DNA from 4 places in the Streptomyces sp. NPDC058198 genome. Region 2 is predicted to be linked to each of the others. Evidence: riboswitches for the same ligand, from Rfam matches in the RefSeq annotation. Region 2 holds a riboswitch; each other region holds the start of a gene.
What was found. A riboswitch is a leader RNA that binds a small molecule or an ion and turns the genes downstream of it on or off. The one in region 2 is predicted to bind cyclic di-AMP.

Region 1 (7,099 bases), on a different contig from region 2:
CCCGGGGTCGAGGGCCTTGGTGGCCGCCGCGGGGTCGTCGGCGAGGGCCCGGACCGAGGCGGGCAGCTGCCGGCACGGGTCGTTGACCTGGTCGTCGGCGCCGCCGGACAGGGGGACCGCGATCCCGGCGGCCAGCACCACCACGGCCACCGCGGAGGCGAGCAGCCAATGCTTTCTCAGCAGCCCGAACCGGCCGCCCGGCTCGGTGGAACCGTCCGCGGGCCCGACGCCGAGCCCCTCGGCACGCCCGTCGCCACTGTCACCGTTGCTTCCCCCACCACGCATCCGGGCAGACTAGCGACCACCACCACTCCCGGCCCCGCCGGGGCCACACCCACGTAGGGCGACGTCGGACCCACGCGTCATGTGACGCTCCGTCAGGACGCGTTCCCGCGTTGCCTTCTAGAGCGGTGGCTCGGTGAAGAGCTCCCGCAGCCACCGGGCGCTCTCCGCGCCGCCCGCGTCGTCGGATGCCCCGGGGAAGAGCCGCCCCCAGGAGCAGGCCCGGCCGATCGCTCCGAGCCTCCAGGCCAGACCCACCGCGCGTCGCAGTTCCGCCGTCGTACGGCCGTCTCCGGTCCACGGCTCCAGGTAGGCGTCCCGCAGCCGGGACAGCACCTCGGGCCCGTACCGCTCGCGGGCCGAGCGAGTCCGCGACGCCCGCGCCCGCGAGCTCCTCACACCAGTCCACGAGCCGGGGCCGCAGCTCACGCAACGCCCCCGTCCGGAAGCAGCGCCCAGCCACGGTCGGCGTCCCACGGCCGCAGACGGACCTTCCACTGCCCTGTTTCCCGCAGCCCGGGGGCGGCAAGCTCGCGCTCCGCTGCCCAGCCGAGAGCCGCGTCCCGCCAGGCCGTCTCCATCCGGTTTTCTCCCGGTCCGGACGACGCCGCGATGACTTCTCTGTCCATTTTGGGATTAATGGTCGGTTTTCATTGGTTATCGCTTTTACGAGGTGTGCGGCAGAGCGCGGCGCCCATGTGATCGTCTGCGGACGCGACGCCGAACGCGGTGGCTCGACGGCCGGCACCCGATCCGAGAAGCAGAGGCACATCCGATCCGAGAAGGAATTGTCAGCCATGACCACTCCCGTCGTTCTCATCACCGGAGCCCTGACCGGCATCGGCCGCGCGACAGCCACCACGTTCGCGGCGGCCGGAGCGCATATCGTCGTCTCCGGACGGCACGAGGAAGCCGGCCTCGCCCTCGCCGAAGAACTGCGCAAGCTGGGCGGCGAGGCGGAGTTCATACGCGCCGATGTGCGCCATGACGACGACCTGAAGACACTCGTCGACGGAACCATCGAGCGCTTCGGCCGCCTCGACATCGCCGTCAACAACGCCGGGACCGAAGGCGAGTTCAGCGCGATCACCGACCTGACCCCGGAGACATACGCCGCGACCTTCGACACGAACGTACTCGGCACTCTGCTGAGCATGAAGCACGAGCTGCTGGCCATGCGGGCGCAGGGATCCGGCGCCATCGTCAACGTCAGCTCCGTCTTCGGCGAAAGGGGCTACCCCAACGGCGCGCTCTACGTCGCCAGCAAGCACGCGGTCATCGGCCTGACCCGGTCCGCCGCGCTGGAAGCCGCCGCCTTCGGCGTGCGCGTCAACGCCGTCGGCCCCGGCCCCGTACAGACCGAGATGCTCGACCGGTTCATAGGCCGCAGCGACGAGACGAAGAGTTCGTTCGTCGCCACCGTCCCTCTCGGCCGGGCGGGCGATCCGGACGAGATCGCCGAGGCCATCGCCTTCCTCAGCTCCGACCACGCCGGCTTCATGACCGGCCAGACCGTCTTCCTCGACGGCGGCTTGACCGCCGCCTGAGGACCGGACCGGCACCGGCGACCTACCGGCACAGCACATTCCCCTACCCGGGGCCGAGTAGGGGAATGTGCTGCGCCGGTAGGTCAGTAAGGACCGTTCACATTGTCGATCGAGCCGTACCGGTCGGCGGCGTAGTTGCACGCGGCGGTGATGTTGGCCACCGGGTCGTAACTGTCCATCGACGTACCGGGCACGTGATAGGCCTGGAACGTCGGGTCGATCACCTGCAGCAGCCCCTTGGACGGCGTTCCGGCCGCGGCGTTGGAGTCCCAGTTGTTGATGGCCAGCGGGTTGCCCGAAGACTCACGCATGATGTTCCGGTAGATGCCGTCGTAGCTGCCGGGAATGCCTTGCGCGGCCATGACGTCCAGCGACTCCTTTATCCAGCCGTCCAGATCGTTGGTGTACGCCGGTGCGACTGCCTCGGTCGCGACCTCCGCCGGCGCGACTGCCTCCGTCGCGACTGCCGGGACGGTGGCGCTACTCGCACCGACCGGTGCGCTCGCGGCGACCGCCGGCGCGGCGGACGTGGTCGCCGTCCGCGACTCCGCCTTCCCACCGAGCGTCAGCTTGAGGCCGGGACGAATCAGCGACGGGTTGTCGCCGATGGTCCGCCGGTTGTCCTGATACAGCTTCTGCCAGCCGCCGCTCACGGAATGGGCGCGGGCGATCTTGGACAGGGAGTCACCCGCGACGACGACGTAGGTCACGGAGGTGTCCTTCTGAGCGGCGACAGCAGTCGCCGGGTCCGCTTCCGCGGTGACACGGTGGGCCGACGGCGCGGCGCCGGCGGTTGTCGCCGCCACCAACGGGAGGGCGAGTGCCGCCCCACCCGTGCCCGCGGCGACGAGGCGTCGAGCGAGCGGGCTGGTTCTGGGACGACGGTGCTTTGCATGTGCGGGCATGACGCATTCCTCTCCGTCGCCTGCGAGGTGAGCTGTCGGGTTCGGGCTGGAGCTGCCCGGCCGCGGTGGAATGCGGCTTCACCCCAAGCCGGTCCGGATTTCGGATCGGCGACTTACCTGGTTCCCCCGCTCCTGCCGTACGTGAGTGGACTCGGTTTCCGGATGGCGGCAGGATTCGGCAGTCCATCCGGATTGACGCGAACGTAAGCGAGACCGCCCGGGCGAAACAAGTCCCGAATTCGCAACGCAATCCCCTTTTCGAATCCAGCCGGGAAAGATCCGGCTATTCATCCGATGCCGGGGAACTCAACTTTCCTTCCCTGACAGGGAAATGGAGAAGGAAGCGGGAAGCACGGCGCACCACAGAGGTGACACACATCACGGCCACAACAGAGCCACCACGCAGAACACCGACAAATCGCCCTTATAGGCCGCTCTTGACGAGGAGAAACTAGCCCAAACCGCCCGGCCGCCGCAGAAAGCCGCGGCACGGCGGACGAGGCCCTGCCGCGGCGGTCCACGCGCGGGATCACGCGCAGTACTGCTGCTCCTTGCCGATCGACCGGTACATGCAGTCGGCGTTCTCGATCAGCTGGAGCACCGCGTCGCGGTTCCGGCTGGTCTCACGCTCGATCACCTCGTCGGGCGGATAGAAGCCGCCGCCACCGGAGCTCGGGTACATCTCGAAGGTGTAGCTGAAGACCTTCTGGTTGCCCCACAGCCAGTCGTCGATCGAGCCGTCGGTGATGTACAGGTCACTGGACTGCTCGGGCGTGTACCCGTTGCTCGCGGCCATCTTCCTGCCGACGGCGGCGAAGGCGTCACGGTCGTCCTGGGTCAGGCCGGGCGCGGTGTCGGCGTTGGTCCAGCCGAACGGCCAGAGGACCAGCTCGCTGTACGTATGGAAGTCGATGGCCGCCTTGATCTGCTGCTTGCCGCCGACGACCCGCGAGCGGACGAAGTCGGCGACGACCTTCACCTCGGGGGCGGACTCGGCGGCCCGGCCGCGGTAGGTCTCGGAGCTCGCGGAGCCGGAGGAGCCGCCGCAGCAGCCCCATTTGAAGTTCCAGTTACGGTTGAGGTCGGTACCGACGTACGAGGAGCCGGAGTTGGGCTGACGGTTCTTGCGCCAGCTGCGGTACGCGCCGGAGGCGATGTCGTACTCTCCGCCGTCCGGGTTGAGGTCCGGCACGATCCATATCTCACGGTTGTTGACGGCGTTCGTGATACGCGAGTCGGAGCCGTATCCCGCGCCCATCTCACGCAGCAGATACAGCGCCATCTCCACCGTGAGATGTTCGCGCGCATGCTGGTGGTGGGTGAAAAGGACCTCGGGCTCGTTCTCGTCCGACGCGACGTTGTCGCTCACCTTGACGGCGATGATGTCCCGGCCCTCATAGGTCTTGCCGATGACACGTTTGGACATGAGATTCGGATACTGCTGAATGCGCTGGTCGATCTCCGCGTTCATCTCCGCGTAGGTGTGATAGCGGGAGTCGGCGGGCGGAAAGTCCATGGGGGCGACGGCCAGTCCGTCGGTCCGTGCGGGCGGCGCGGGCAGCACGGTGAGCCGGTAGCCGAGGGCGCGAAGGCGCGTGGACTGCTCGGCGTTGGCGCTGACGACGACCGAGTGATCGTCGGCCTCGTCGATCGATACGCCGGTCGCGACGAGGGCGGTGCGATCGGCGGCGGTGGCCGGGCCGTGGATCTCGTACTGCCGGATCACCTCCTCGGCAGTGGCGGCCGACGCGAGGGCGGTCGCGGCGGGCGTACTCGGGGAGGTCGCGGCGGCGGTGAGCGGCGCCGCGACCGCGAGAGCCAGTAACGCCGTGAGGGTGGCGGACCTTCTGCGGTGGATGCGTAGTCGCATGGTCTCTCCTGTAGCGGGGGGAGTCCGGAGAGGCGTCCCCATGCGACGCATCGTGAGACCCTGGCATGCACCCGTCAAGAAGCGCTGTTCGGCCATCGCGGGGGCCCCGCCGCCCCGGGCCGGTTCCGCCGCCGCGCGGCAACGGAACCGGCCCCCACAGGACCTAGTGCTCCTCCCAGCAACATTTGCTCCGTCGCGGCACTAGCGGACCTGGACGAAGACCGGGTTCGAGTAGAACCACAGATCGTCCCAGGGGCTCTCCTGCCCGTCGGCGAGCGGCTCGACCTCGTCCGTGCTCGTACCGCGCACGCGGGCGTAGAGGTCACTTTCCACATTGCGCAGGGTGTGCCGGATGACGTACTCCTTCCCCTGCTTGCGCCAGTCGCGCGGACCGAACCGGGCCACCACCTTCGTGGTCGGGTTGGTGTCGGTGTCGAGGCTGGCGCTCGGGCCGGTGACCTGGCCCACGATCAGGTCGACGCGCCGGACCTCCGGACGGTCACCGTTGGCGTTCTTGCCCTCCAGCGGCCGGAACTTGATCTCGATGTCGACATCGGTGCGGTTGCGGCGGCTCACGGTCAGGGTCTCGCCCATGGCGGCGTCGCTGCCCCGGTTGCTGGCGGTGAGGTCGAGACTGGTGATCAGATCCCCGGTCCCGACCCAGATCCGCCCGTTGCGGAGTCCGTCCATGATGTCGGCGTAGTCCTGCCTGGCCAGCACATGCGTCTTGCTGTACTCGCCCGGCCAGAAGTCCGAGCCGCCGCGCGTCCAGTGCACGTGCGAGTCCGACGTCGCGGTGATCCACCACCGTCGGCCTTCGCCGAGCAGGGAGTCCCACAGCCCGCCGACGCGAGCCGTCATCTGGTCGAAGCCGCCGTGGGTCGGGTAGCTTCCGTACCCGCCGCGCGCGCCGCCGTTGAGCGGGCCGGCCTGGTGACCGGGAGCCCCCTCGAAGCCGATGTAGATCTCCGGTGCGGCGTTGTTGCCGTTACGGAACTCCCGCGGGGTGTCCTGCCCGTAGACACCGAGGCCGGTCGCCGACCGTGCCGCGTGGTGAGCGATCACCAGCGGCTTCCGCCTCATGTCCTTCGCGGCCTTCAGGAACTCGATCATCTTGGGCTCGGTGTCACGGCCGCTGTCGGCCGGGAAAGGGTCGTTCTTGGCGAAACGGCTCTCCAACTCGAAGAGCTGCTGCGCCTCGTCACTGTGGTGAGGAATCATCAGCGTGTGGTGGTCCAGGGCGGGGGCGTCGAACTCCATCCCCCAGAACTGGAGAACTCCCGGCACGAGTACACGTGAGCGCAGGAGGTCGGGGTATGCCTGCTCCAGGTTCACCTTCGAGTGCGTCGGCCCGCCGTGGTCGGTGCACATCACCCAGCTGAGACCGAAGTGCTTGGCCATGATCGCGTTGGTGACGATCGGGTAGACCGCGTCGCCACCCTTACGGAACGTGGGCGGGGTCGTCGACGTGTCGAACGAGCCGCTGTACTCCGAGTGCACATGGTGGTCACCGGCGCGCCACACCCGGTTGCGGGAGTCGTCGGACTTCCCGTGCTTCCGGTCGTCATCGTCGTCGGCCCACGCCGGTCCCCCGCCCACCAGCGGGCTCGCGGCCGCCAGCGTCGCCCCGACGCCGGCGAACTTGACCAACCGGCGCCGCGAGATCGCCGAGTACTCAGGATCTTCGCTGTTTCTGTCCTTCACGATGGAGCCTCTCGTTCAACAGCTGAGGGGGGGCGATCAGCGAGTCTCGAACAACAAACGAAACGCAGCGTGAACAACGAACGCGACATCGGAGAACAGGAACGCCGGTCCTGGAGTCGCGGCGAATCCGTCAACTCGAACCCCGGCCCGACGCCATGACCCGGCCGTCAAAAATCCGGCCACCGCTCAGCCGGAATCACCAGGGGGCACCCAGGCGGACGCCCAGCGACCGAGTCCGGTCCAGGACAGTTTCTGACGGACTGTGCGGCACGCGTTCAGGAACAACAGGGGGCGCCGAACGCGCAGTGCCATGACGGAGCGATGCTCACGCCGGACGAATTGGCCGGCCCCGGGCAGCAGGCGGCGGTTCACTCTCGGCGTCCGGTGTGACCTCCAGTGTGCGCGCCGGATCTCCTTCCACGGCAAAGCCGGGAGCGTGGAGGCGGACCTCGAAGCACTCAGCCGCGGGCAGGTACGCGGGGGCCACGCTCGCGGCCGACTCGGTGCGGGTCAACCGCACCGGCAGTACGCCGCGTTCACCGATTCGCAGCCGCTTCGGCGCGAAGACCTCGGGTGTATCTGGCCGCGGCCGCCGCGGCGACCCGTGACCGCAGCGCGGCCACCCCACCCTCCGGACCGGGAACCGGGAGTGAGCCGTGGCCGCGGTCGTGCCCCGTGCTCTCCCTCAGCCGTGGCGCGACGGTGGGATGGCCGACGAACAGCAGTGCCCGTCTGGAGGAACTCGAGGTACGGCGACCGCGGGATCCCATCGCGTACGTCGGCTCCGCCGA
Region 2 (7,099 bases):
ACGAACAGGTCGTCGCCGACGATCTGGACCTTGGCGCCGAGCTTGTCCGTGAGGACCTTCCAGCCGGCCCAGTCGTCCTCGAAGAGCGGGTCCTCGATGGAGACGAGCGGGTACGAGGCGACGAGCTCCTCGTAGTACTCGGTCATCTCGGCGGCCGAGCGGGACTTGCCCTCGAACGCGTACGAGCCGTCCTTGTAGAACTCGGACGCGGCGACGTCGAGCGCGAGCGCGATGTCCTTGCCGGGGGCGTAACCGGCTTCCTTGATGGCTTCGAGGATCAGGTCCAGCGCGGCCCGGTTGGAGTCCAGGTTCGGCGCGAAGCCGCCCTCGTCGCCGAGGCCGGTGGAGAGCCCCTTCTCCTTCAGGACCTTCTTGAGCGTGTGGTAGACCTCGGCGCCCCAGCGCAGCGCCTCGGAGAAGGACTCCGCGCCGATCGGGGCGATCATGAACTCCTGGATGTCCACGTTGGAGTCGGCGTGCGAGCCGCCGTTCAGGATGTTCATCATCGGAACGGGCAGCAGGTGCGCGTTCGGGCCGCCCAGGTAGCGGAAGAGCGGAAGGTCGGAGGCCTCGGAGGCGGCGTGCGCGACGGCGAGGGAGACGCCGAGGATGGCGTTGGCGCCGAGCGACGACTTGTCCGGGGTGGCGTCCAGGTCGAACATCGCCTGGTCGATCAGGCGCTGCTCGGTGGCGTCGTACCCGACCAGCTCCGGGCCGATCTGCTCGATGACGGCGAGGACGGCCTTCTCGACACCCTTGCCCTGGTAGCGGTTCTTGTCACCGTCGCGGAGCTCAAGGGCCTCGAACGCACCGGTGGAGGCACCGGAGGGGACAGCAGCACGACCCGTGCTGCCGTCGTCGAGGCCGACCTCGACCTCGACCGTGGGGTTGCCTCGGGAGTCAAGGATTTCCCGGGCTACGACGACGTCGATGGACGGCACGAGCATCTCCTTCTGGGATGTGACGCTTGAGTGCAGGGTCTTCTTGGCCTTGCGGCAAGAGCCTAACCGCTCGGGATCGTCGGCAGGCCGGTGCCCGCCCGCTGAGACCGTCCGGCCCTCGGAGGGCGGGGCGGACAGCGGAAACCCCGGCCCGGCGCGTACGGGGGAGAACGCGCCGGACCGGGGTGGTCGGGGGTCGGCCGGGCCGGCCGCCGGACCGGGGTGGTCGGGGCCGGCCGGGCCGGGACGGGTCAGCTCAGGTGGAGCAGCTGGCCCGGGTGGATGACGTCGGCGTCCTTGACGATGTCCTTGTTCAGCTCGAACAGCTTCTTCCAGCCACCCTTGACCTGGTGGGCACCGGCGATCTTGGAGAGGGTGTCGCCGGACTTGACCTTGTACTCGCCGTCGCCCTTCTCGACCGGGGCGGGACGGCTCTCGCCGCGCGAGGCGGCCTGCGCGTCACTACGGGCGGGCTGCTCCGGCTGGGGAGCGGGCTGCGCCTGCTCCTTCTGCTGGGGAGCGGGCTGCGCGGCGGAGTCGGCCGAGCCGCCGTCGTACGCGGCGTTGGACAGATTCACGCCGCAGCTGGGCCAGGCACCCTTGCCCTGGCCGGCCAGGACCTTCTCGGCGACGGCTATCTGCTGGGACTTGGAGGCCTGGTCGGCCCTGGCGGCGTAGGCGCTGCCGCCGTACGCGGCCCAGGTGGAGGTGGTGAACTGGAGGCCACCGTAAAAGCCGTTGCCGGTGTTGATGGACCAGTTGCCGCCGGACTCGCACTGGGCGACCTGGTCCCACTCGGACGGGGTCGCGGCGGAGGCGGACGTGGCACCGATCAGCGGGGCCGCGACGACGGCACCGGTCATGCCGGCGAGAGTGGCGTAGCGAACAGCCCTGGACGAGGACGGGCGACGGTGCTTGGCCTTGCTGGAACGCAGCATGGAGCTTCTCCTCACCGACGCCTACGAGGTCAGCTGTCGGGTTCGGGCCAAGTGAGTTGCCCGGCCGCGCGCTCTCGCACACGACTTCACCCCAAGCCGGTCGTCGGCCGTCTCTCGACAGCCGGGGCCGGCACGAACCTTTGGGTCCCCCGCTCCTGCCTTCGGCGCTTGACGCGACGATTACTCCCCCCGACCGACGGCAGGATTCGGCGTGACGGTCGACGAGGCCCGCGGTGCGAGCGGTTCAGACCGTAATCACAGGTCCACCGGATATCCAAAGGGGTGCATAGGTGAGAAAACGCCCTTATCCCCCGGCGGATCGCGGGCGTTTACGCAGGTGAGAGATCCAGTGAGTCAACGGACGGAGCAAAAGGCCCGAGTTGCGGCAAAGAGACCCTTGTCTCACTTGCACAGAAGCGGACATAGGGTCTCGAACTACCCCTACTTCACGCCGAGATCAAGGGTCTGGCCAGGGAGGATGAGGTCGGGGTCGGAGCCGACGGCGTCCTTGTTCGCCTCGTAGAGCGCGGTCCAGCCGCCGGGCACCTCCTGCTCGTCGGCGATGAGCCAGAGGCAGTCACCGGACTGGACGGTGTACGCACCATCCGCGCCGTCCGCCCCACCGTCGACGCCGTCCCCGTCGCGTGTCGATCCGTCACCTCGCGAGGCATGACGCCCCGATTCACGGTCTTCGCCCGAATTGCCCGGAGCGGACTCTTCCGGGGCCGCGTCGCCGCGGTGCTTGCCGGTGGCCGGATCCGTACGGTCCGCGCCCTCCGCGTCGGAGCCGTCGGAGCCGGAGCCGCCCGCGGACCCGGAGGGGGCCGGCTTGTCCGTCTGCTTCTCCGCGCCGTCCGAGGACGTGCCGTCCGAAGTGGACGGGGACTTGGACGGGGACTTGGACGGGGACGTGTCCGCCGGATCGGCGCTCCCTCTGTCCTTCGGGGTTCCTGACGCGTCGGGGGTGGCCCCCGGGTCGACGCCGGGCAGGGCGCCGTCGTCCGTCAGCCCCGAGATCGCCGCACAGCTGAGCCAGGCCGTCGGCCCCTGCGCGGCGAGCACCTTCTCGGCTATCGCGATCTGCTGGGAGCGGCTCGCGAGGTCGGCGCGGGCCGCGTAGTCCCCGCCGCCGAAGTCGTCCCAGGTCTCCTGCGAGATCTGCAGTCCGCCGTAGTAGCCGTTACCGAGGTCCGCGCTCCACATCCCGCCGCTCTCGCACTCGGCGACGTGATCCCAGGTGGTGGCATCGGCCGCGACGGCGCCGGTGGCACCGAGCAGCGGGATCGCGAGCGCCGATCCGGTCACCCCTGCCGCGACGATCAGGGCGGGGGCCTGGCGAGGTCGACGGTGCCGGCCGTTCGCGGAGCGCATGCGGTTGCCTTCCGTGAGACTGTCAGTTCGACTACGGCGTGTTGCTGCTGAGTCGTCGGTGAACGTAGCGGTACTCGAACGCTTGTCACAAGTCGATGCAGCAGAGATCACGCGAAAGTCACAGTCCTGACGTTCCGTCAGCCGGACAATGGCGTGAACTGCACCGGAAGCGTGCGCAATCCACGCATGATGAGCCCTCCACGCCATCGCAAATCAGCAGGATCCTGGGCAAGCCGTACATCGGGCAGCCGGGTCAGCAGCGTGGCGAGCGCGGCCTGTCCCTCCAGCCGGGCGAGCGGGGCGCCGAGGCAGTAGTGGATGCCGTGTCCGTAGCCGAGATGCTGATTGTCACGCCGAGCGAGATCGAGCGTGTCCGGATCGGCGAACCGCTCCGGGTCACGGTCGGCGGCGGCGAGTACGACCAGGACGGGATCGCCCGCCGCGATCCCCTGTCCGCCGAGCGTCAGCGGCTCGGTGGCGTAGCGCCAGGTCGCCATCTCCACGGGCCCGTCGTACCGCAGCAGCTCCTCGACCCCCGTCGCGAGCAGCCCCGTCTCCCCCGCGTCGAGCGAGCGCTGCAGCCGCGCGCGCTGCTCGGGGTGGCGCAGCAGGGCGTACATCCCGTTGCCGATGAGGTTGACCGTGGTCTCGAACCCCGCGAAGAGCAGGATGAAGGCCATCGCCGCGGCTTCGTTCTCGGTGAGGTGCTCGCCGTGGTCGCTGGAGCGGATCAGACCGGAGATCAGGTCCTCGCCGGGGTTCTCCCTCTTACGGTGGATGAGCTCGGCGAGATATCCGCGCATCTTCTTGACCGAGCGCGCGACCCCGCCGCGCGGCCCGCCGCCGTGCCGGATCATCATGCCCGCCCAGTCCCGGAAGTCGTCCTGGTCCTCGCGCGGCACCCCGAGCAGATCGCAGATCGCGTAGATGGGCAGCGGGAAGGCGAAGTCATGGATCAGGTCCGCCTCCCCGTCCGCCGCGAAGCCGTCGATGAGCCGGTCCGTCAGCTCCTGTACGCGCGGGGCGAACTCGGCGACCGTACGGGGCGTGAACGCCTTGGACACCAGCCGCCGCAGCCGGGTGTGGTCGGGCGGGTCGATATTCAGCAGGTGCGTCATCAGCTCCGCCTTGCGCTCCCCCGGGATCCCCGTCTTCCCCTTGGCATGCGCCGGTCCCGCGTGATGCGTGGGGTTCTTGGAGAGCCGTGGGTCGGCGAGCGCCTGCCTGGCGTCCCCGTACCGCGTCACGAGCCACGCCTCGACCCCACTGGGCAGCGCGGTCCTGTGCACGGGCGCGTGCTCGCGCAGCCAGGCGTAGGCGGGGTAGGGATCGGTGGCGAACTCCCAGGTGAAGAGCGCGGGCACCTCATCGGGTCCGTCGTGCGCGGGGGCCGGGGCGGCGGCAGGCTGATCGGGCATGCCCCGACAGTAACGGCCTGATCAGACGCGGATCAGCGGTGGATCAGCCGCGGATCAGCCGCGCTCGGGGTGGCCCTCGGCGGCGCGGATCGCGTCCCGGTAGGTACGGGCGGCGACGCGCAGGGCGGTTTCCGGGTCGACGCCGGTCTCCTCCGCGCGTACGGCCAGGGCGAGCAGCTCGTACCCGATGCCCTCGCCGCGCGGGACGGGGACCTCCAGGGCGGCGGTGCGGGCGCGGCCCGCGAGCTTGGAGGCGAGGGCCAGTCCTGGCTGGCCCAGCGGTACACCGTCGGTGACCGAGTCGCGCTGCTTCTCGACCGCTTTCATCCGGAGCCAGTGCGCCTTGACCTCCGCCGGGGTCTCGGCCGTCTCGTCACCGAAGACATGAGGATGGCGGTGGATGAGCTTGTCCACGATCGTGCCGGCGACATCGTCGATGGAGAACGGCTCGATCTCCTCGTCCAGGCCGTCCTGGGCGATCCGGGCGTGGAAGACGACCTGGAGGAGTACGTCCCCGAGCTCCTCGCGCAGTTCGTCGCCGTCGCCGTCCTCGATCGCCTCGACGAGTTCGTACGCCTCCTCGATGCCGTACTTGGCGAGGCCCTGGTGCGTCTGCGCCGACGACCACGGGCACTCGACGCGGATCCGGTCCATGACCTGGACGAGATCGAGGAGCCGGGCGCCCGGCAGGTCGTACGAGCCGGGGAGCAGCTCCAGGTCCGGCATCTGGACGCGGCCGGAGCCGGCCAGCCGGGCGAGGCCGTCGGTGAGCGGCCCGTCGGTGCCGTCGCCCTGGCTGGAGGGGACGACCACGACCGTACGGCCGCCGGCGCAGGCGTCGACCAGCTCTTCCGCGCTGGGCGCGGTGTGCTCGACGGTGACGCCGGCCTCGCGCAGATACGGCAGCTGCGGGTGGCCGGCGTCGGCGCACAGCACCCGGTCCGCGGCGTGCAGCGTCTGCCAGGCGGGCCAGGACAGCAGGCCGGGAGCGACCCGGTGGCTGGCGGTCAGCAGGACGATACGGCCGGGGGCGGCGGGAGCTTCGTCTGTCACCACTCGAACCTACCTCCGGCCGCCGGCCGCGCCGACCTCAGGCTCCGGTCGGCTCCTGCTCCGGCGTCTGGCGGGTGACCTGGGTGATCCAGGGGGTCTTCGCCGCGCCCAGCTGGACCTGCTTGACGTCCCAGCTGCCGTAGCGCGGATTGACATCGATCCCGAGCTTCTCGGACGTCTTGGTCAGCTCGGCGAGGACCGTCTGCTGGCCCTGCGGTGTCGTGGTGTTGGCGCCGATCGCCTGGGCCAGCTTGGTCAGCAGGACCTCACGGCGGATCGCGGCGTCGATCTGGCCCTCGGAGAGCGCACCCTGCTGGAGCAGCATCGCGGCGAACTGCTTCTCGCCGCCCGACTGTGCGGCGGCCTGCTGCCGGGTGCCCTGGATCTCCTTGCGGCTGATCTTCACCCCGGCGTCGGCCGCCGCCCGGTCCAGGATCCGGTCGAAGATCATGCTGTTCAGCTTGGCCTGGCTGAGCTGCCCGGTGTTCTTGATGAGCTGCGCGGCCTCCGGCGAGGCGTCCTGCGCGTCCCGGACCTCGCGTACCTCGGCCTGGAGTGCGGACACCTCGATCCGCTCCCCGCCGACGACGGCCGCCGCTCCCGGGTGCGCGTCATTGCCGCAGGCGGTGAGCAGTGGGGCCGCGGCGAGAAGCGCGACGGAGATGGAGAGCGCGGTGCGACGGCGGCGGTGCAAAGGGGCCTCCCGGCGTGATTGTGCGGCGATGCACAAGGCCTAGCAGTGACCGATGGTAGGCAGTCCGCGTGGTCCGGGCCACTGGTTCGGCCAACGAACCACGGGAAGATTGGCGCAGGTGGTGCGGTTCGGGCCCCGACGCGGCCGGTAACCCGCCGCGGAACCATCGCCACGGCCCTACCGGCAGTTCACCCCGCGGTCACCTGTACCGAGGTTCTGTTCATTCTGCTGATGTCGCCCCGTTCACCGGACGCCGCCTACTGTCCTTCTGCCGGCGCGCTGCCGCCGTGCCTTTCTTCACAGACCCTTCGAGTCCCGCCCCGGCGCCGGGCCGGATGCCCGCCACCGGTGCCGGGGCCTTCCGTCGCACCGCCGCATCCGGCCCCGCCGGGCGTACTCACGCGCCTCTCGCGCACTGGCGCCGACGGACGGAACGAAACGGAATGACTCACGCGACACTGGCTCGGGTACCGGATCCGGCACCCGAGCCGGAGAGCCCGTCGGTGCCCCCGGCGGCCGCCGCCCCGAAGCACGACCGTATGCGCGCCCTGGACGGGCTGCGCATCCTGGCGGCGCTCATGGTCTGCGTCTACCACTACGCGGGCAGGGGCGGCCAGATCAGCGACGTGTGGAGCCAGTCGCCCAAGGAGCTGTTCCCCGATCTGTCCGCGGCCGCCGCCTACG
Region 3 (7,099 bases), on a different contig from region 2:
GCGGTCTGCCTCTGGTACGACGTCGGCTCACGCCATGAGGTCAAGGGCCGTACGGGCCTCGCCCACCTCTTCGAGCACCTGATGTTCCAGGGCTCGGCGCAGGTGCCGGGGAACGGCCACTTCGAACTGGTTCAGGGGGCCGGCGGCTCCCTGAACGGCACGACCAGCTTCGAGCGCACCAACTATTTCGAGACGATGCCCACCCACCAGCTGGAGCTGGCGCTCTGGCTGGAAGCCGACCGGATGGGCTCCCTGCTCGCCGCGCTCGACGACCAGTCCATGGAGAACCAGCGGGACGTCGTCAAGAACGAGCGCCGCCAGCGGTACGACAACGTGCCCTACGGTACGGCCTTCGAGCGGCTGACCGCACTGGCGTACCCCGAGGGCCACCCCTACCACCACACCCCCATCGGGTCGATGGCCGACCTGGACGCCGCGACGCTGGAGGACGCCCGCGCGTTCTTCCGTACGAACTACGCGCCGAACAACGCGGTGCTGTCGGTCGTCGGCGACATCGACCCCGAGCAGACGCTCGCCTGGGTCGAGAAGTACTTCGGCTCGATCCCGTCCCACGACGGCAAGAACCCGCCGCGTGACGGCACGCTCCCCGACGTCATCGGCGAGGAGCTGCGCGAGGAGATCCACGAGGAGGTCCCGGCGCGCGCGCTGATGGCCGCCTACCGGCTGCCGCAGGACGGCACCCGCGAGTGCGACGCCGCCGACCTGGCGCTCACCGTCCTCGGCGGCGGCGAGTCCTCCCGCCTGCACAACCGTCTGGTGCGCCGGGACCGGACCGCGGTCGCCGCGGGCTTCGGGCTGCTGCGGCTGGCCGGCGCACCCTCGCTCGGCTGGCTGGACGTGAAGACGTCCGGTGGCGTCGAGGTCCCGCAGATCGAGGCCGCGGTCGACGAGGAGCTGGCCCGCCTCGCCGCCGAGGGCCCGACCGCGGAGGAGATGGAGCGGGCGCAGGCCCAGTTGGAGCGCGAGTGGCTCGACCGGCTCGGCACCGTCGCGGGCCGCGCCGACGAACTGTGCAGGTTCGCCGTGCTGTTCGGTGACCCGCAGCTGGCGCTGAGCGCCGTGACGCGCGTGCTGGACATCACCGCGGACGAGGTGCGGGCGGTCGCCGCGGCGCGGCTGCGCCCGGACAACAGGGCGGTGCTGGTGTACGAACCGGTGACCGCCGAGGACACGGCCGCCGACGAGACCGACGAGCACGAGGGGGCGGACCAGTGACCGACGCTGCCGTGACCATGGACTTCCACCCGCAGCCGACCGCCGGCGAGGCCAGGCCCTGGGCCTTCCCGGCCCCCGAGCGCGGGGCGCTGCCCAACGGCCTGACGGTGCTGCGCTGCCACCGCCCCGGCCAGCAGGTGGTGGCCGTCGAGATCAATCTCGACGCCCCGCTGGACGCCGAGCCCGAGGGGCTCGACGGTATCGCCACGATCATGGCGCGCGCCTTCTCCGAAGGCACCGACAAGCGCAGCGCCGAGGAGTTCGCGGCCGAGCTGGAGCGCTGCGGCGCCACGCTCGACGCGCACGCCGACCACCCGGGCGTACGGATCTCCCTGGAGGTCCCCGTCTCCCGGCTGCCCAAGGCGCTCGGGCTGCTCGCCGAGGCGCTGCGCGCCCCCGCCTTCGCGGACAGCGAGGTCGAGCGGCTGGTACGCAACCGGCTCGACGAGATCCCGCACGAGACCGCCAACCCGGGCCGCCGCGCCGCCAAGCAGCTCTCCAAGGAGCTGTTCCCCGCCTCCTCGCGCATGTCCCGGCCGCGCCAGGGCACCGAGGAGACGGTGGAGCGGATCGACGCCGCGGGCGTGCGTTCCTTCTACGAGGCGCACGTACGCCCCGCCACGGCCACCGCGGTGGTCGTCGGTGACCTCACCGGGGTCGATCTGGACGCGGTGCTCGCCGACACCCTCGGCGACTGGGCCGGCAACACCGCCGCTCCCCGTCCGGTGCCGCCCATCACCGCCGACGACACGGGCCGTGTGGTGATCGTGGACCGGCCGGGCGCGGTACAGACCCAGCTGCTGATCGGCCGTATCGGCGCCGACCGGCACGACCGGGTCTGGCCGGCCCAGGTGCTGGGCACGTACTGCCTGGGCGGCACCCTCACCTCCCGGCTCGACCGGGTGCTGCGCGAGGAGAAGGGCTACACCTACGGCGTGCGGTCCTTCGGCCAGGTGCTGCGCTCCTCGGCGCCGTCCGCCCCGGGCGGGGCGACGGGCGCCGCGATGCTCGCCATCAGCGGCTCCGTGGACACCGCGTCCACGGGCCCGGCGCTGGAGGACCTCTGGAAGGTGCTGCGCACCCTCGCGGCGGAGGGCCTCACCGACGCCGAGCGCGACGTGGCCGTCCAGAATCTGGTGGGCGTCGCACCGCTGAAGTACGAGACGGCGGCGTCCGTCGCGGGCACGCTGGCCGACCAGGTCGAGCAGTTCCTCCCGGACGACTTCCAGGCGCAGTTGTACGCGCGGCTGGCCGAGACCGGCACCGTCGAGGCGACGGCGGCCGCGGTCAACGCCTTCCCGGTGGACCGGCTCGTCACGGTTCTTGTCGGGGACGCCGCGCAGATCAAGGAGCCGGTCGCGGCTCTGGGCATCGGTGACGTGACGGTGGTCACCGGCTGATCCCGCCGTGAGAGGAGCCCCGGCGACGCCGTCGCCGGGGCTCTCTTATGTCCCTTTTATTGGAGAGATTGCCTATCTGCCCTGTGGTGTGCGCTACAAAGGGGCCTGTCTGTTTGGTGATTGAAAGACGGCCCGCTTAGCGTCGGTCCGGCTGTTCGCCAGTTACGCCGTATTCGCGGCATCGGGCAGCCATCGCCGAGTCCCCGTCAGGCGCGAGCCTGGGGAGCCGGGGACCCACACGCAGTCCCTGGGGTGAATCGGACACCTTCGCGCTCACCCGTGCGGAGGAGTCCGTAGGAGACCTTCCTGCTCCGAACCCGTCAGCTAACCCGGTAGGCGAGAAGGAAGGAAAGGACCAGCCACTTCATGGCGTTCACCCGTGCCACCGGGAAGCATCGTGCCCGGAGCCGAACGACCCGCAGGGGCGCGCGTATCGCAGGGTTCGCGACCCTCACCGCCACCGGCGTCATCGGCACTCTGGCCGCCCCGGCGCACGCCGCCGGTACGGACGTCCCGTCAGGCCGCCAGGGCGGCCAGGACCGGGCCATCGTCATCGACGACTCCCTCGCCGGAGTGATCGAGGCCCAGGCCGAGGCGCAGCACCGGGCCGCCGCCCTGGCCAGGGCGGAAGCCGACGCCAGGGCCGCGGCGAAGGCCAAGGCGGAAGCCAGGGCCAAGGAGATCCGCGAGGCGGAGGAGCGCGCCGCCCGCGCCGCCGAGCGCAAGCGCCTCAACTCCTTCCGGCTCCCCCTCGCCGGCTCGTACGTCACCACCGGCTACCAGTCCGGCGGCTCCCTGTGGTCCTCCGGCAGCCACTCGGGCATCGACTTCCGCGCCGCGACCGGCAGTTCGGTCGTGGCCGTGGGCACGGGCACCGTCGTCGAGGCCGGCTGGGGCGGCTCGTACGGCAACAACATCGTCCTCCGGATGAACGACGGCACGTACACGCAGTACGGCCATCTCGCCTCGGTCGGCGTCTCGGTCGGCCAGTCCGTCACCCCCGGGCAGCGGATCGGCCGGTCCGGCGCGACCGGCAACGTCACCGGACCGCACCTCCACTTCGAGGCCCGGACGAGCCCGGACTACGGCTCCGACATCGACCCCGTCGCGTATCTGCGCGCGCACGGCGTGAGCCTCTGACCGTCCGGACCGCTCCGGTCCCGCTCCGTCCGCCCGAAGGCCCCGGCTCCCCGCCGGGGCCTTCCGCGTCCGCCCGGCTGCCGCGGCCAAGAGATATCCAACGATTCCGGGCACCCATCGGAAATTCGCGTGCATTGCAATAGAGTCACGGAACAGGTGTCGATCGGCAGCGTTTCGCGCGGATTAAAGCGGAGGTTTGAACATGCGCATTCCCGCGCACTCGGTATGCACAGCGATCCGTGACGACATCATCTCCGGCGTATTCGAGCGGGGCGGCCGGCTCACCGAGGAACAGCTCGCGCGGCGCTACGGGGTCTCCCGCGTCCCGGTGCGCGAAGCCCTGCGCACCCTGGAGTCGGAGGGCTTCGTGACGACCCGCCGCCATGTCGGCGCGTGTGTGGCCGAGCCCTCGGACCAGGAGGCGGCGGATCTCCTCGATGTGCGGCTGCTGCTGGAACCGCTGGGTGCGGCGCGCGCCGCCCAGCGTCGTACGGAAGCCCATCTCAAGGTGCTCCGCGGCCTGGTCAGGCTGGGCCAGGAGCGGGCCCGCCGGGGCCAGGGCGAGGATCTGCGCTCGCTCGGCGCCTGGTTCCACGAGACCCTCGCCCAGGCCTCGGGGAGCCCCGCGCTCACCGCTCCGCTCACCCAGCTGAGACACAAGATCGCCTGGATGTACACCGTCGAGCAGCCCGCCCATCCCGTGGAGTCCTGGGCGGAGCACGGCGCGATCGTGGACGCGGTGGCGCGCGGCGACGCGGAGCGCGCCCGGGCGCTGACGGCGCTGCACGCGGAGCGGACCGCGGGGGTGCACCGGCTGCGGCGCCCCGAGCGCGGCCGGGAAAAGATGAGGGCTTCGCAACATGATGTAAACACCGCGAGTGCCCGCACTTAACAATCGGGCCGTATACAAAGAAGAGAATTCCGCAGGACCTGTTTTCTGCTGCCCGCACGAAATAAACAGAGCCGCGGTGGGCTGAATTCAGCGCACCGCAGCTCTGTCATGGAAATGTTCCGTACGGGCCCGGCCGACCGGGGAAATCGGCGTCAGACGGTCTCGGGAAGCTCGTCCAGCCCTTCGGCGACCAGCCTCGCCAGCCGGTCCAGAGCGACATCGGCGCCGTCCGCCTCGGAAGCGAGCACGATCTCCTCGCCGCCCTGCGCGCCCAGGCCGAGCACCGCGAGCATGGACGCGGCGTTGACCGGGTTGCCGTCGGCCTTCGCGATCGTCACGGCGACGCCGGTGGCCGTGGCGGCACGGACGAAGATGGAGGCGGGGCGGGCGTGCAGGCCCTCGGCCCAGCCGACGTTGACGCGGCGCTCAGCCATGGTGTTGCCCTTCAAGTCTCATGATGTTGTCTAGACCAGTCTCTCATGTGCCGCGGAGTACGTTCCTGCTGACCCCGGACCCCTGTCCGGCCGCCGATCGGCTCCCCCAGAGTGCCTCAGAGTGGCCTGGCGCATCCACCGCCGCGACCCGCGCGTGCGCCAGGGGCCCGCGCCGTAGGCTTGGGTCATGGAGACCCCGCCGGACCACGCGTACCCCGGTCACTGGGAAGCAGACGTGGTGCTGCGTGACGGAGGCACCGCCCGGATCAGGCCCATCACCACCGGGGACGCCGAGCGGCTGGTCAGCTTCTACGAGCAGGTCTCGGACGAGTCGAAGTACTACCGGTTCTTCGCCCCCTACCCGCGGCTCTCCGACAAGGACGTCCACCGGTTCACCCACCACGACTACGTGGACCGGGTGGGGCTCGCGGTGACGGTGGGCGGGGAGTTCATCGCCACCGTGCGCTACGACCGGATCGACGGACGCGGCCGGCCGGCCTCCACGCCCGCCGACGAGGCCGAGGTCGCCTTCCTCGTCCAGGACGCCCACCAGGGGCGCGGTATCGCCTCCGCCCTCCTGGAACACATCGCGGCGGTCGCCCGGGAGCGGGGTATCCGGCGCTTCGCCGCCGAGGTGCTGCCCGCCAACAACAAGATGATCAAGGTGTTCCGGGACGCCGGCTTCACCCAGAAACGCAGCTTCGAGGACGGGTCCGTACACCTCACCCTCGACCTCGAACCCACCGTCGAGTCCCTCGCCGTGCAGCGCGGCCGCGAACAGCGCGCCGAGGCGCGCTCCGTGCAGCGGCTCCTCACGCCCGGGTCGGTCGCCGTGGTCGGTACCGGCCGCGCGCCCGGCGGCGTCGGCCGCACCGTCCTGCGCAATCTGCTCGACGCCGGCTTCACCGGCCGTACGTACGCGGTGAACCGCGCCTTCGCCCCGGACCTCCGCGAGATCGACGGCGTCCCCGCCGTGCGCTCCGTCGCGGAGATCGGCGAGCCCGTCGACCTCGCGGTCCTCGCCGTCCCCGCGCAGCGGGTGCCGGAAGCCGTCGCGGACTGCGGTGAACACGGCGTCCAGGGAGTGGTCGTCCTCTCCTCCGGCTACGCGGAGAGCGGCGCCGAAGGCCGGGAGCGCCAGCGCGAACTGGTGCGGCAGGCCCGCTCGTACGGGATGCGCATCGTCGGTCCCAACGCCTTCGGGATCATCAACACGGCAGGCGCCGTCCGGCTGAACGCGTCCCTGGCGCCCGAGCCGCCCGACCGGGGGCGCATCGGCCTCTTCACACAGTCGGGCGCGATCGGCATCGCCCTGCTCTCCGGCCTCTACCGGCGCGGCGCGGGCCTCTCGTCGTTCATCTCGGCGGGCAACCGCGCGGACGTCTCCGGCAACGACTTCCTCCAGTACTGCTACGAGGACCCGGACACCGACGTCGTCCTGCTCTACCTCGAATCGATCGGCAACCCACGGAAGTTCACCCGGCTCGCCCGGCGTACGGCGGCGGTGAAGCCCGTCGTGGTCGTCAAGGGCGCCCGCCACAGCGGCAGCGCGCCGCCGGGGCACGCGGTGCCCGTCACCCGCATCCCGGACGCCACCGTCTCCGCGCTGATGAGCCAGGCCGGCGTGATCCGCGTCGACACGGTCACCGAACTGGTCGACGCCGGCCTGCTGCTCGCCTCCCAGCCGCTACCGGCAGGACCGCGCGTCGCGATCCTCGGCAACTCCGAGTCCCTCGGCCTCCTCACCTACGACGCCTGCCTCGCGGAGGGCCTGCGCCCCCTCCCGCCCCTCGACCTCACGACCGCCGCGCACCCGGCGGACTTCAGCGCCGCCCTCACGACGGCCCTGTCCGACCCCGCCTGCGACGCGGTCGTCGTCACGGCGATCCCCCGCGTGGGGGAGACGGGCTCGATGGACCCCACCGACGGCGGTGCCCTGGGCACCGCCCTCCGCGAAGCGGCGGCGAGGGGTCCGGCCAAGCCGGTCGCGGTGGTCC
Region 4 (7,099 bases), on a different contig from region 2:
CGCCGTCCCGCTCTCCGTCGAGACCTCCCCCGCCACGGCCACCGCCGACCGGCTCGCCGTGCTCGCCGAGCGCGGCGCCACCCGGCTGAGCATCGGTGTCCAGAGTTTTGTCGACGCGGAGGCGAAGGCCGCCGTGCGCCCGCAGCGCCGCGCCGAGGTCGAGGCCGCGCTCGGCCGGATCCGCGAGGCGGGGATCCCCGTCCTCAACATCGATCTCATCTACGGCATCGACGGCCAGACCGAGGAGACCTGGCGCCACTCCCTGGACGCCGCGCTCGCCTGGCAACCCGAGGAGCTGTACCTCTATCCCCTGTACGTACGGCCCCTGACCGGCCTCGGCAGGATCGGCACGGCCAGCGACGCGGCCTGGGACGCGCAGCGGCTGCGGCTCTACCGGCAGGGCCGCGATCACCTCCTCACACAGGGCTACGAGCAGGTGTCCATGCGGATGTTCCGCCGCCCCGGCTCCCCGTCCCAGGGGGCCGACGACCACGCCTGCCAGACCGACGGCATGATCGGCCTCGGCTGCGGAGCCCGCTCGTACACCTCGGGGCTGCACTACTCCTTCGACTACGCCGTCGATATGCGCGAGATACGGACGATCATCGACGCGTACACAGTGGCGGAGGACTTCTCACGGGCCGAGGTGGGCTACCGGGTCGACGGTGACGAGCCGCGCCGTCGTCATCTCCTCCAGTCGCTCCTACAGGCCGGGGGCATGGAAGTGGCCGGCTACCGCGAGCGGTTCGGCAGCGGCCCCGCCGAGGACTTCCCGGCCGAGCTGGGCCGGTTCGCGGCGCTCGGCTGGCTCGACGGCGGCGCGGGCCCCGGGCTGCTGCGGCTCTCCCCCGAGGGGCTCGCCCACTCGGACGCCCTGGGCCCGGCGCTCTTCTCTCCCGCCGTACGGGCCGCGATGGCCACGTACGAAGCGAAGTGAGACCCCGTGGACCTGACGATCCTCTACCGCGGCCCGCTCTCCTCCTGCGACTACGACTGTCCGTACTGCCCGTTCGCCAAGCGGCGCGACAGCCGCGAGCAGCTGCGCGCCGACCGGGCTGCCCTGGAGCGCTTCACCGCCTGGGCGTCGGCGCAGACGGAGGACCGGCTGTCGGTCCTGTTCACCCCCTGGGGCGAGGGTCTGGTCCGCTCCTGGTACCGGCGGGCGCTCACCGAGCTGTCCGGGCTGCCGCATGTCCGCCGGGTGGCCATCCAGACGAATCTCAGCTGCCGCACCGACTGGCTGGCGGACGCCGACCCGCGGACGCTGGCCCTGTGGTGCACGTACCACCCGGGCCAGACGCCGTACGACCGCTTCCTGGCGAAGTGTCATGACCTGGCCGACCGGGGCATCCGGTTCAGCGTGGGCGTCGTCGGCCTTCCCGGCCATCAGGAGCACGCCCGACGGCTGCGCGCCGAGCTGCCCGGGCACATCTATCTCTGGATCAACGCGGCCGAGGGGCACAGCTATACGGACGAGGAGGCCGCCCGCTGGACGGAGCTCGATCCGCTCTTCCCGTACAGCCGTCATCCGCACCGCTCGGCCGGTCTGCCGTGCCGTACGGGTGAGTCGGTGATCTCGGTGGACGGGGAGGGTACGGTACGGCGCTGCCATTTCGTCCGCGCCGAGCTGGGCAATCTCTACGACGGGTCGTACCGGCGGGCGCTCGGCCCTCGGGCCTGCCCGCTGGCTGTGTGCGACTGTCATATCGGCTATGTGCATCTGGAGACGCTGCCGTTGTACGACGTCTTCGCGGGCGGGGTACTGGAGCGGATCCCGGCGGGGGCGTAGCGCGGCGCCCGGCACACCCCCGCCGTCAGTGCTTCAGCGGCAGCAGATCGGGCCGTTTGGCCGCGACATGGTCCCCGGAGGAGACGCCGCGCAGCCGGCGCCCGATCCAGGGCACCAGATACTCCCGTGCCCAGTGGATGTTGTCGCGCCGCACCTCGAACGTGCCGCGCGGCTGCTGCGGCGGCCACACCTGGTCCGGGTCTGCGGGCACGTCGAGGCCGAGCACCTGTGCGGCGCGCAGGGCGACACGGGTGTGTCCCTCGGGTGACAGATGCAGCCGGTCCCCGTCCCAGGCCCGCCTGTCCTGGACGGACTTGAGGGACCAGAGGTCGAGCACGGGACAGTCGTAGCGGTCGGCGATGGACCGTACATGAGCGGTGTACGTGGCGATCTTGCCGCGCAGATGGCGCAGCACGGGGACGCCCCGGGTGTCGAAGCCGGTGGTCACCATGACGGTGCCCACGGCGCCGGTGAGGTCGGCGACGGCGCGTTCGAAGCGCTCGGCGACATCGTCGGGGTCGGTGCCGGGCCGGATGATGTCGTTGCCTCCGGCGCAGAAGGTCACCAGGTCCGGGCCGAGTTCCTTCGCGCGCGGTATCTGCTCGTCGACGATCTGGTCCAGCAGCCGGCCGCGTACGGCGAGATTGGCGTACCGGAAATCACCGTGCACGGCGTCCGCCGTCTCGCCGGAGACCGGAAGCTGGTCCGCGAGCAGAACCGCGAGGCGGTCCGCCCAGCCGACATACAGCCCGTCGGGCCCCGGATCTCCCACGCCTTCCGTGAAGCTGTCACCGATCGCCGTGTACGACCCGAATACGCCTCTTCTTCTTGATCTCGAATCGTCTGCCACAGCAGCACATCTTTCACCCGTGGATGTGACCTACGCGACCGTAAGAAGGAGTTGACGGTGGGTGAGATATGCCATCGGTCAAGATTCACCCAAGCGGGAATACGCGAAATGATCTCCGCCCGGCACTCCGGGTGCCGGGCGGAGGTGATGCCATATCAGGGCTTCACCGATCAGATGGAGACGCCGTGCTGACGGAGGAATTCCAGCGGGTCGATGTCCGAGCCGTACTCCGGGCCGGTCCTGATCTCGAAGTGCAGGTGCGGTCCTGTGACATTGCCGGTGGCGCCGGAGAGCCCGATCTGCTGGCCCTCGCTGACGGTCTGGCCGGCGGAGACGGAGAGGGAGGACATGTGGCCGTACTGCGAGTAGTGGCCGTCGCTGTGCTGGATGACGACCTGGTTGCCGTACGAGCCGCCCCAGCCGGCCGTCACGACGGTGCCCGCGCCGACCGCCTTCACCACGGTGCCGGTGGAGGCCGAGAAGTCCACACCGGTGTGGTAGCCGCTGGACCAGCTGCTGCCGGAGGCGTGGTACGGCGTGCTGGGCTGCCCGCCGTCGATGGGCAGGGTGAAGCCGGCATCGCTGCTCGGCACGGGGGTCTCGGTGGCCGGGGCGGTGGGCTCCGTGACGGTGGACGGCTCCGAGGGCTCCTCGGACGGCTCCGCGGGCTTCGTGGGCTTGCTGGAGGTCGTGGCCGGGGTCGCGGAGTGGGCGGCTCCGGCCTTGGCGCCGAGGGTGAGCCGCAGGCCGGGGTGGATCAGCGACGGGTCGGCGCCGATCGCCTTGCGGTTGTCCTTGTACAGCTTGTGCCAGCCGCCGCGGACCTTGTGGTCGCGGGCGATCTTGGACAGATAGTCGCCGGCGACCACGGTGTAGAGCCTCGGGGACTTGGCGGAGGCGGACAGGCTCTGGGCCGTGTGCGCGACGGAGGCGGACTGCGGCGCGGCCTTCTCGGCGGCGTGCGCACCGGTGGCGCCCATGAGCGGAAGCGCGAGGGCGGCCCCGCCCGCGCCGGCAACGATGAATCCGCGGGCAATCGGGTTGGACTTGGGACGGCGATGCTTACCGGGCATGACGAATTCCTCTCCGGCGCCTGCGAGGTAAGCTGTCGGGTTCGGGCTGGAGATGCCCGGCCGCGCGTGCTGCGCGACTTCACCCCAAGCCGGTCCTGGCCTAAGGGCCGGCGTACTACCTGGGTTCCCCGCTCCTGCCACGCGTGGATGGGTGAGTGCGAATTCCGAGCGGCGGCAGGATTTGGCGTTCCGCTCGGATTGAGGGTGAACGTAGGCGAGTCGGGACGGCCTGAACAAGCCCTCTGATTTCCGCCGATGACACCCGCTTCGATATCACCCGGGAATTCCGGTCACCCTGCGTGGATTACCGATCTTCGGATTCCATGTGAGGCAGCAATTCCGTTTCTTGGTACAGCCACGCAACGTCACGGATATGATCCTGCTCACTGGTCGAGGCCCATCTCCCCCTCGACCGGGGCATCTTGGGCTAAATATCTCAATACGGACAGATGATGATTTGGGCGATATCAACCTGTGCGTGATGTCCGAATAATGTCAATCTGCATCCCGTGCGGTCGAACTGATTGCCGTGCGAACAGATGTCGTAGGGTCAGGAGTCGACATCGTCGGCGAGCAGCGCCGACGGCAGACACGGAGGAGCAGGCCGTGACGCAGCAGCTGCCGCAGGTCCCGTCGACCGAGCCCGAGCTGTCCGGAGTGCGCAACTTCCGTGACGTGGGCGGGCTGCCGACCACGGACGGCCGACGGGTTCGGTACGGACGGCTCTTCCGCAGCGGCCATCTCGCCAACGCCACCGCGGCCGACGCCGCCTTCCTCTCCTCCCTCGGCCTGCACACGGTCTTCGACTTCCGCAATGCCGCCGACCTCAAGCTCGACGGCGTGGACGTGGAGCTGGCCGGGGTGCGAAATGTGAACATTCCGCTCACCGACCCGACCGACGGCGCCGAGTTCTGGAAGATGGTCCGGGACGGTGATCTCGACCAGCTGCGCTCGCTCCTGTCGGACGGCAAGGCCGCGGACCGGATGATCAACTCGTACCGGGCGATCATCACGGACCGCGTCGCCGAGCACAGCCGGGTGCTGCACGCCCTCGCCGAGGAAAGCGTCCCGGCGCTGATGCACTGCGCGGCGGGCAAGGACCGGGCCGGTCTCTCCATCGCCGTGTCCCTGCTCGCGGTCGGGGTCGAGCCCGAGGCGATCGAGGCCGACTATCTGAAGTCGAACGACCCGCACCGCCGTTATCTCGTACGCCGCAGCGACAACTCTCCCGCCGGCAAGTCCCCCGAGGTGATGGAGCTGCTCAGCCCGCTCTTCGACGCCCGCGCCGAATATCTCGCCGCGGCCTTCGAGACCATCGGGAAGACCTGGGGCACCACCGACCGCTATCTCACCGAGGGCCTCGGCCTCGCCCCCGAGACCCGCGAGCGGCTGCGCGCCCGCCTCCTCGACGAGAGCTGACCGCGCGGCGGCGGACCGGCCGCCCCGGCCCTCGCCGCCGCCCCTACTGCCCGCGCGCTCCCAGTTCGAAGAGCAGATAGAGGAAGCCCGCGAAGAGATGGCCGGCCACCAGATAGGCGAAGAGCCGGATCACCAGCCCCCGGGGGAACGACTTCTCCTCATGCGCGACGCGCGCCGGCCGGGCTTCCGGCTCGGCAGGCGTCGCGGCCGGGTTCCCGGCTGGATTCTCTGACATGGTGACTGGCCTTTCTCTGGCAGGTCAGCGGCGATGGGCCCCGCCACCGAGGCACAGCTCGGCGGCGGGGCTCTGCAGCAGGGTATGGACGAAGAGCAGCTCGGTCCCGGCGGGCCCGGCGGCCGCGATCCGGTGCGGTGTGAGCGAGTCGAAGTGCGCGCTGTCCCCCGGGCCGAGTACATGCACGGCGTCCCCGAGGCTCAGCCGCAGCCGTCCTTCGAGGACATAGAGCCACTCCTCCCCCGGGTGTACGCGGACGAGGTCACCCTGCGCCCCGTACGGCACCTGGACGCGCAGCGGCTGCATGGCCCGGCCCGAGCCGCCCGCCTGGTGGTACGTCCAGCCGTCCGCCTCCACGGGCTCCGTCCGGCCGGCGCGGACGATGGGGTCGCGCTCCGGCGGGATCTCCCCGAGCAGCTCGGAGACGGTCGTCCCGTAGATACGGGCCAGGGCCAGCAGCATGGGCAGGGAGGGCTGCCGGCGGCCCGTCTCCAGCCGGGAGAGATGGGCGGGGGACAGCCCCGCCCGCCCGGCGGCGGTCTCCAGGGTGAGGCGGCGGCCACGGCGCAGCTCGCGCAGGCGTGGCGCGACATCGGGGAGCTCGTCGGGCAGCTCGCCCGTCGGCTCTCCGGTGGGAGGAGTGCTCATCCCTCCATTGGGCCAAAATATTTCCTCCGGGGCAACTTTCTTGCCCCGGAGGCAAATGCGGCGTCCACCGCGTGCGAACCCGCGTCCTACCGGTTGGCGACGGCCTGCTTCACCAGTGTCCTGCCGAAGTCCCACATCAGTCCGCCACCGCCATGGGCGTCGTCCATCACCGCCGTGAAGGCGTCCACGAAGCGCTCCACCTCGCGTTCGCCGATGGTCAGCGGCGGAATCAGCTTGATCACTTCCAGATGGTCGCCGGAGACCTGGGTGAGGATGCGGTGCTTCTGGAGCAGCGGCACGACCACCATCTGCGCGAAGAGTCCCTTGCGGGCCGCCTGCAGCATGGTCCAGCGGCTGCGCAGCTTGATCGAGGTCGGCCGGCCGAACTCGATGCCGATCATCAGGCCCCGGCCCCGTACCTCGTGCAGCAGCTCGTAGCGGCCGACGAGCGCGGCCAGCCGTGATCTGAGCAGATCGCCGGTCGCCCGCGCGTTGGCGACGATCTTGTCGTCCTCCATCACCGACAGCACGGCCAGGCCCGCCGCCATGGCCTGCGCATTGGATCCGAAGCTCGCCGAGTGGACCAGCACCCGGTCCATCGAGGAGTAGACCTTCTTGAAGATCCAGTCCTTGCCGAGGGTCGCGCCGACGGGCACATAGCCGCCGGAGAGCGCCTTCGCCACACAGACGAGATCGGGCTCCACCCCTTCCTCGTGCTGGTACGCGTAGAAGTCACCGGTCCTGCCGAGACCGGTCTGCACCTCGTCGACGATGAGCAGCGCCTTGTGCTGGTGCAGCAAGTCCTGGGCGGCGCGCAGAAAGCCGGGCGGCGTCGCGTGCACCCCCTTGCCCTGGATGGGCTCGACGATGAACCCGGCCACGTCGCCGCGCTTCAACTCCCTCTCCAGCGCGTCGAGATCGCCGAGCTCGATGGCGGTGTCGGGCAGCAGCGGTGCGAAGCCGTCCCGGAATCCGTCCTCGCCGTTGACCGACAGGGATCCCGTGGTGAGCCCGTGGAAGGCGTGCGCGCAGTACAGGATCCTGGGCCTGCCCGTCGCGTACCGGGCGAACTTGAGGGCGGTCTC

Region 1: it holds a riboswitch for cyclic di-AMP, as region 2 does, so the genes downstream of both, ACFVWW_RS31720 (transglycosylase SLT domain-containing protein) here and ACFVWW_RS16535 (transglycosylase family protein) in region 2, are expected to answer to the same signal.
Region 3: it holds a riboswitch for cyclic di-AMP, as region 2 does, so the genes downstream of both, ACFVWW_RS08115 (M23 family metallopeptidase) here and ACFVWW_RS16535 (transglycosylase family protein) in region 2, are expected to answer to the same signal.
Region 4: it holds a riboswitch for cyclic di-AMP, as region 2 does, so the genes downstream of both, ACFVWW_RS04790 (peptidoglycan DD-metalloendopeptidase family protein) here and ACFVWW_RS16535 (transglycosylase family protein) in region 2, are expected to answer to the same signal.

Annotation. Positions count from the first base shown of each region.
Region 1 is NZ_JBHVVP010000016.1:94,689-101,787, reverse strand. It holds gene ACFVWW_RS31740 (hypothetical protein) at 1-285, opposite strand, end outside; gene ACFVWW_RS31735 (hypothetical protein) at 403-681, opposite strand; gene ACFVWW_RS31730 (hypothetical protein) at 708-911, opposite strand; gene ACFVWW_RS31725 (SDR family NAD(P)-dependent oxidoreductase) at 1,080-1,829, shown strand; gene ACFVWW_RS31720 (transglycosylase SLT domain-containing protein) at 1,913-2,734, opposite strand; cyclic di-AMP (ydaO/yuaA leader) riboswitch at 2,739-2,925, opposite strand; gene ACFVWW_RS31715 (M14 family metallopeptidase) at 3,264-4,604, opposite strand; gene ACFVWW_RS31710 (phosphoesterase) at 4,806-6,308, opposite strand.
Region 2 is NZ_JBHVVP010000004.1:94,194-101,292, forward strand. It holds gene eno (phosphopyruvate hydratase) at 1-941, opposite strand, end outside; gene ACFVWW_RS16535 (transglycosylase family protein) at 1,193-1,879, opposite strand; cyclic di-AMP (ydaO/yuaA leader) riboswitch at 1,883-2,056, opposite strand; gene ACFVWW_RS16540 (transglycosylase family protein) at 2,321-3,250, opposite strand; gene ACFVWW_RS16545 (cytochrome P450) at 3,388-4,668, opposite strand; gene ACFVWW_RS16550 (nucleoside triphosphate pyrophosphohydrolase) at 4,723-5,721, opposite strand; gene ACFVWW_RS16555 (SurA N-terminal domain-containing protein) at 5,759-6,415, opposite strand; gene ACFVWW_RS16560 (acyltransferase family protein) at 6,859-7,099, shown strand, end outside.
Region 3 is NZ_JBHVVP010000001.1:1,840,400-1,847,498, reverse strand. It holds gene ACFVWW_RS08125 (M16 family metallopeptidase) at 1-1,236, shown strand, start outside; gene ACFVWW_RS08120 (M16 family metallopeptidase) at 1,254-2,636, shown strand; cyclic di-AMP (ydaO/yuaA leader) riboswitch at 2,820-2,990, shown strand; gene ACFVWW_RS08115 (M23 family metallopeptidase) at 3,003-3,776, shown strand; gene ACFVWW_RS08110 (GntR family transcriptional regulator) at 3,979-4,668, shown strand; gene ACFVWW_RS08105 (HPr family phosphocarrier protein) at 4,821-5,102, opposite strand; gene ACFVWW_RS08100 (GNAT family N-acetyltransferase) at 5,290-7,099, shown strand, end outside.
Region 4 is NZ_JBHVVP010000001.1:1,055,106-1,062,204, forward strand. It holds gene ACFVWW_RS04775 (STM4012 family radical SAM protein) at 1-937, shown strand, start outside; gene ACFVWW_RS04780 (STM4011 family radical SAM protein) at 944-1,789, shown strand; gene ACFVWW_RS04785 (SGNH/GDSL hydrolase family protein) at 1,815-2,639, opposite strand; gene ACFVWW_RS04790 (peptidoglycan DD-metalloendopeptidase family protein) at 2,810-3,712, opposite strand; cyclic di-AMP (ydaO/yuaA leader) riboswitch at 3,717-3,876, opposite strand; gene ACFVWW_RS04795 (tyrosine-protein phosphatase) at 4,319-5,131, shown strand; gene ACFVWW_RS04800 (DUF6126 family protein) at 5,175-5,366, opposite strand; gene ACFVWW_RS04805 (helix-turn-helix domain-containing protein) at 5,391-6,014, opposite strand; gene ACFVWW_RS04810 (aspartate aminotransferase family protein) at 6,101-7,099, opposite strand, start outside.